Regions from separate parts of the Paenibacillus sp. FSL R7-0333 genome, predicted to be linked through region 2. Evidence: predicted binding sites of a transcription regulator. Region 2 holds the regulator's gene; the other holds the start of a gene.
What was found. The regulator CtsR, encoded in region 2, represses protease genes until heat stress. The targets are predictions, from matches to a motif close to ATGGTCAATAAAGGTCAAACA.
Positions count from the first base shown of each region.

Region 1 (3,413 bases), 1.0 Mb from region 2:
TAATTACAAGAAACAGCTCAATGCCAAGCTGGCCACCGAGATCAAAGCTAACGGAGGATATCTGGGCGGGTTCAATGGACTGAATACCGAGAAGTACTTCTATCTGAAAGATGGCAAAGCGGTGCTCTTCTTCCAGTTATACGAATACACGGCATATGCCGAGGGCTTCCCGGAATTCAACTTCAGCTTCAAGGAACTCCTGCCGGATGGAAGCAGTCCGTTCGCGGCGCTGAAATAATAAAATAATTATCCAGATGCCCTTGCATCTCCTCCGGGAGACGCAGGGGCATTCTTCATGCAAACCCTTCATCCACGGCCTAATCAGCCTGCCCTGCCGTTACCACTTCACCCGGATAGTCATAAGCTATAGAAGGCAAGCAGCTTATAACGGGGAGGGGAAGGTTATGGTCTATGCTTATACAGCGATCGGGGATTCACTTACAACCGGCTTCGGGGCGCTGCCCGGGAACGGCTTCGTCCCCGTCTACCGCCGGATGGCGGAAGGGAGGCTGGGTACACCAGTGGTGCCGGCGAATCTTGGCGTCAACGGTCTGACCACCGGGGGGCTGAAGCAACGGCTGAGAAGCTCGAATGTCTACCGGGCGGCGGTGAAGGATGCGCAGATCATTACGCTGTCCATTGGCGGCAACGACTTGATTAAGGCAGCCCGGGCAGCCGGGCCCCGGCCCGGTGAATTCCAGGGCTTACTGCAGCAGGCGCTTAGGGACTGCAAGCGTAACTACAGCGACATCATGGGCAGCCTGACACAGCTCAAAGCAGGTTCCCGCAGCCCCTACATCATCCGGATGGTAGGCCTGTATAATCCCTACCCTCAGGTGAATGAAGCAACAGAGTGGGTGCGCGAGTTCAACCGCTATGCAGCAGGCTACAGCAGCAATAACGTAGGGTTTGCTTCGGTATACCATGAATTTGCCGGTAATGAGCGGGGGCTGCTGTTCCTGGACCATATTCACCCGAACGGCAGAGGCTACCGCGTAATTGCAGGCAAGCTGGATGCCCTTGGGTACGGGAGCTTAAGGTAGGCAGCAATGGCTGGGCATAAGAAAGAGGCTGTAACGGGACCGGACCGGTCTGTTACAGCCTCTTTGTGTATTCATTGGAGCAGGTACTTATACGCCTGTGGGCAGAGTCTTCTCAATTACCTTGTCTACGATACCGTATTCAGCAGCGTCTGCAGCGCTCATGAAGTAGTCGCGGTCAGTATCCTTCTCGATCTTCTCCAGCGGCTGGCCTGTACGCTCGGACAAGATGCGGTTCAGCTTCTCACGCAGCTTGATGATGCGGCGGGCGCGGATCTCGATATCCGAAGCCTGCCCCTGAGCACCGCCTAGCGGCTGGTGAATCATGATTTCGCTGTTCGGCAGGGCGAAGCGCTTGCCCTTGGCGCCGGCATTCAGCAGGAACGCTCCCATGGAAGCGGCCATACCTACACAGATGGTGGACACATCCGGCTTAATGTATTGCATTGTATCGAAGATGGCCATACCCGCTGTGATGGAACCGCCTGGGCTGTTCACATACAGGTGAATATCCTTATCCGGGTCCTCGGCAGCCAGGAAGAGCATTTGTGCGATGATGGAATTGGCAACCACGTCATTAACCTCCGTTCCAAGGAAAATGATGCGGTCCTTCAGCAGGCGGGAATAGATGTCATAAGCGCGCTCACCGCGGTTGCTCTGTTCTACTACCATAGGAATATAACTCACGTGGAAAACCTCCTTGAAATTGGTGCTTCGAATGGGTTCATTTTTTACTGTTACCGTATTAACCACATGATAAACAAATTCAAACAAAAAGTCAAAGAAAGTCAAACTTACTTTCAAAAAAAAGAGCCCTCAAGCGGCTCATTGGTTAAATATAATATAATCGTCACTAAATTATGTACAAGCTTGAAAATAATGGCGCGCCCGCCAAGAATCGAACTTGGATCTCAGGCTTCGGAGGCCTACGTCATATCCATTGGACCACGGGCGCAACAGAAGTTATTATAATATATTTCTCGGATAAAAGCAATGCGTATTAGGCATCCTGCGCAAAAATAGTTTTCTCTGCCTCCATTAATAGAGCCGGAGATGCGCCTCCTGCCAGCGGGCTTCCGGACAAGCCCATGTATAAGATGAAAGCGGGCTGAGAATTATAGTCTCGGAACACTTGCACTTGGCGTCAGTTTTGGGTAGAATATGGGTGGGACTTAAAAAGTTAACCCGGGACATTTTGAGACCACGAACAAGGGATAAGAGAAAGACGAAGTTGCAGGAGTGAAAGCATGCGTAATCTATTGGAAATCCAAAAGCAGCTTCTGCCTGATCTCATGGAAACCCTTAAGAGACGGTATACGATTCTACATCAGATCATGCTGTCCGATATTATTGGGCGCAGGACGTTAGCCGCATCGCTTGATATGACCGAGCGGGTGCTGCGCGCCGAGACGGATCTTCTGAAATCGCAGGGGCTCATTGAGATCGAGAGCGTCGGTATGCGCATTAGCGATGCCGGTCGCAGACTGCTTGACCTGCTGGAGCCGGTCGCCAAGAGCCTATTCGGCCTGGATGATCTGGAAGAGAAAATTCGTACAACGTACGGTCTCACCAAAGTAATTGTGGTACCTGGCGATTGTGAGACATCGCCGTTCACCAAGCGTGAGCTGGGGCGCGCAGGCTCCAAGGCACTGCTCAGCGTACTGCGGAGTGACGATACGATTGCCGTCACAGGCGGATCAACGCTAGCCGAGATGGCCGATCAGTTGACCCCGCCGCTATCCCTTTCCTATAAGAACGCCTGGGTTGTTCCGGCGCGTGGAGGACTGGGAGAGAGCATGGAGATACAGGCCAACACCATTGCTTCAACCATGGCCAAACGGATTGGCGCCAATTACCGTCTGCTGCATGTGCCCGATCTGCTTAGCGGAGACGCATATGAGTCGCTTGCGCAGGACTCCAATATTGGAGAGATTGTACAAATTATCCGCAGATCGCGTATTATTGTACATGGAATAGGCGACGCCATTGAAATGACCCACCGCCGCAAGCTGGACTCCGGGACGATCTCAGAGATTCAGAGCGAGGGAGCCGTAGCCGAGTCCTTCGGATACTATTTCAATGAAAATGGCGAAGTGGTTCATACGATGCGGACCATGGGGCTGCGCCTGGAAGACATTATCCGTACGGAAGTCGTTATCGGTATTGCCGGTGGCAAACGCAAGGCGAAGGCCATTCATGCGATGCTGCGGTTTGGGCAAGAGGATATTCTCGTCATCGACGAGGCGGCGGCTGTTGAAATCGGCAAGGAAATCGACACACAGCTACAAAAGGCCCTATAGATTCCATTAAATGGGGCGCGCGCAAAGGGTTTATGCATTATACTTAACATTGTTGTCTTGACGAGCCTCACGG
Region 1 is NZ_JBBOBZ010000001.1:7,576,171-7,579,583, forward strand. It holds gene MKY86_RS32750 (PdaC/SigV domain-containing protein) at 1-238, shown strand, start outside; gene MKY86_RS32755 (GDSL-type esterase/lipase family protein) at 405-1,043, shown strand; gene clpP (ATP-dependent Clp endopeptidase proteolytic subunit ClpP) at 1,131-1,727, opposite strand; tRNA gene MKY86_RS32765 (tRNA-Arg) at 1,921-1,995, opposite strand; gene MKY86_RS32770 (sugar-binding transcriptional regulator) at 2,288-3,340, shown strand.
Region 1: clpP (ATP-dependent Clp endopeptidase proteolytic subunit ClpP) is a predicted target of CtsR. The motif match lies at 1,815-1,835, and genes of this name have one in related genera.

Region 2 (3,413 bases):
GGTTATGTAGCCCATCTGCTGACCCATGCGCTCGAGACGATGAATGAAGCCGGTCAGACATTGTCCTTTTTGCATCCGTTCCTGATTCCCTTTTACCGTAAATTCGGCTGGGAGATCTACTGTGAGTATAAGAAATACACCCTTCCGGTAGGGAAGTTCCCGCACAAGACGGAGAATAAGGGCAGCGTGAAGCGCGATATCCCGGATCTTGCAGTATTCCAGCAGTTGTACGACCAATTCGCCATGAGGTATAACGGGACTCTCCAGCGCACTGAGACCTGGTGGAAGGAAAGTGTGCTTGATGATGCTACGCATTCCTGTGTGTTTTATTCAGAGCAGGGTGAACCGGAGGGCTATGTGCTGTATAAAATAGTGCAGCAGGAGCTGGTCATAGATGAGTTTATCTATGGGAACGAGCTTGCCCGCCAGGGCTTGTGGACATTCCTGGCCAATCACGACTCCATGATTACGGCTGCACAGCTGAAGCTGGTGCCGGCTGACGACATTCTGCCCTTCCTGCTTCCCGATCCGCGGATTGCGCAGGAGAATTATCCATACTTCATGGCGCGTATCGTCAATGCTAAGGCTTTTGTGGAGAACATGATCTTCAATGTGCCGGAGGGTGACCGGGAGCGGGTGCTTTATATTGAAGATAAGCATGCATCATGGAACAACGGGTTATGGCAGTGGACTGTGTCGGAGCAAGGGGCAGCGACGTTCACCCGGATTCAGGGCGAGCGGTCAGAGGCTGACCTGGAATGCAGTATCGGCACGCTTACTGTGCTGCTGATGGGATACAAGCGCCCGCTTCAGGCGGCAAAGTACGGACAATTATCCGGGACTGCTGAGGCGACAGCTTGGCTTGAAGCGCTGATTCCGCAGGCCGAGACGGCATTATTCGATTTTTTCTGACAGAGAACGGCTCTTCCTCTTCCCTTGGAAAGGGAGGAGCTGTCCTATACATAACGCCTCCATTCAGTGAACGAAGCAGGCAACCGGAATACAATACAGCCAAAACGTAAAAAATAAGAGTAACCTCTTGGCATTCAGCGAGAATATGTTATAATATGAAAAAGTCAAAGAAAGTCAAAGTCAACGCAGGCCGGATATCATCGTTCTCAGGAATGTAACATTTAGAGAAAAAGCGCAGTGCAGAGGCTATTGCCGCCGATTCTTATTACATTGCCCGGGTTAAGTTCTTAAGAGCATGTCTCTGACGGCAGGCGTTGGCGCAGCACAGATTTAACCAATGCTTATACACTGGAGGATGAGTGATGCGTAATATCTCCGATATTATTGAACAATATCTGAAGAATATTTTGCATGAAAGTCCCGAAGGTACGGTGGAAATTCAGCGCAATGATCTGGCGGACCAGTTCTCCTGTGTCCCGTCACAGATCAATTATGTCATCAGCACACGGTTCACATTGGAAAAGGGATATGTGGTGGAGAGTAAACGCGGCGGCGGCGGATATATCCGGATTCAGCGCTATGAGCTGCCTCAGAATGTGGCCTTATACGCACATCTGAACTCCACGATAGGGAATGATATTGATCAGAATTCTGCCGAAGGGCTGATTTATCAGCTGGAGGAGGCCCGTTTCCTCTCCAAACGTGAAGCGTGTCTGATGCGGTCTGCGGTTTCCCGGGAATGCCTGACGGTTAATCTGCCGTACCGGGATGAGATTCGTGCCAAGCTTATGAAGGCTATGCTAATCTCTTTATTGGGCAAATAATTTGTCAAATGGTAAGGAGGGACACCGCTCATGCTATGCCAGGAATGCGGCGTCAAACCGGCTACACTCCACTTCACGAAGATTGTGAACGGGGAGAAGACGGAATTTCATATCTGCGAAAGCTGTGCGCGGGAGAAGGGTGAACTGATTCCCGGAACTGCGGGAGGCTTCTCTATCCACAGCTTGCTTTCCGGTCTTCTGGATCTGGAAGGCGCAGGCAAGAGCAAGACAGCAGCACAGAATGTGCAGGGTCTGCATTGTGAAAACTGCGGCATGACCTATTCACAGTTCAGCAAGCTGGGACGGTTCGGCTGCAGCTCTTGCTATAAGTATTTCGACAGTACGCTCGACCCGCTCTTCAGACGGGTGCATGGCAGTACAGCGCATGTCGGCAAGCTGCCCAAGCGGGCGGGCGCACAGATCATGTGCAAGCGCCAGATTGATGAGCTGAAGCAGGAATTGCAGCAGAGTATCGTGCAGGAGGAGTTCGAGACCGCAGCTGAGCTGAGGGACAGAATCCGCAAGCTTGAAAAAGAAATGCCACAAGAGTAAAGTCTTTGATATATAGGAGGGATCCGGGCATGTCAAGTCTCCGGTTTACCGAACAAGCACTGAGTGACTGGATGCGCTGCGGCGGCAGCCATTCCGAGATTGTCATCAGCAGCCGTATGCGGATCGCCCGTAATCTGGAGCATCTTCCGTTCCCGCTGCTCGCTTCAAGAGAGCAGTCGGAGGAGGTGCTGGAGCAGCTTGCCCCCGTATTTCAGGGTGAAGCTTCGGCCGACTTCGGCAGCTTCGAGCTGTTGAGACTGGATGAGCTGGGTGAGCTGGACAAAAAGGTACTGGTGGAAAAGCACCTCATCAGTCCTAACCTGGCGGATGATTCCAAGGGCGGGGCAGTCATTCTTAATGAGGACGAGTCGGTCAGCATTATGATCAATGAGGAGGATCATCTCAGGATTCAATGCCTGTTCCCGGGGCTGCAGGTCAGAGAAGCCTGGGTAAGGGCAACCGCCATCGATGATATTTTCGAGGCTGCTGTCAATTACGCCTTCGATGACCGCAGAGGCTACTTAACAAGCTGTCCCACCAATGTGGGAACAGGGCTGAGAGCCTCGGTTATGGTGCATCTGCCGGCCTTGGTGATGACGCATCAGATCAACCGCATTTTGTCCGCAGTTAATCAGGTGGGGCTTACCGTTAGAGGAATTTATGGTGAAGGCAGCGAAGCAGTAGGGAATATCTTTCAGATCTCCAACCAGATTACGCTTGGACAGACCGAAAATGAGATTATTGAGAATCTTCACAGCGTAGTCACCCAGATTATAGAGCATGAACGCAACGCCCGCGAACGCCTGCTGGTCGATTCCGCTCTGCGGATTACGGACCGTATCAAGCGCTCCTACGGAATTCTGGCCTATGCTGCTGTGATGGAACTGAAAGAATCGGCACAGCGGCTCTCCGATCTGCGGCTTGGTGTAGATCTGGGGATTCTGGAAGGGCCTTCGATTTCAGTGCTCAATGAGCTGAATGTCAAGACTCAGCCGGGCTTTCTGCAAAAGCTGTTCGGTGACGAGCTGTCGCCTACTGAACGCGATATGTACCGGGCGAAGCTGCTCCGGGAGACACTGGGATCACAACATTAAATTATAGATATTTATTATCCGTGGAGGTGCA
Region 2 is NZ_JBBOBZ010000001.1:6,557,302-6,560,714, reverse strand. It holds gene MKY86_RS28020 (GNAT family N-acetyltransferase) at 1-912, shown strand, start outside; gene MKY86_RS28015 (CtsR family transcriptional regulator) at 1,275-1,736, shown strand; gene MKY86_RS28010 (UvrB/UvrC motif-containing protein) at 1,767-2,288, shown strand; gene MKY86_RS28005 (protein arginine kinase) at 2,318-3,382, shown strand.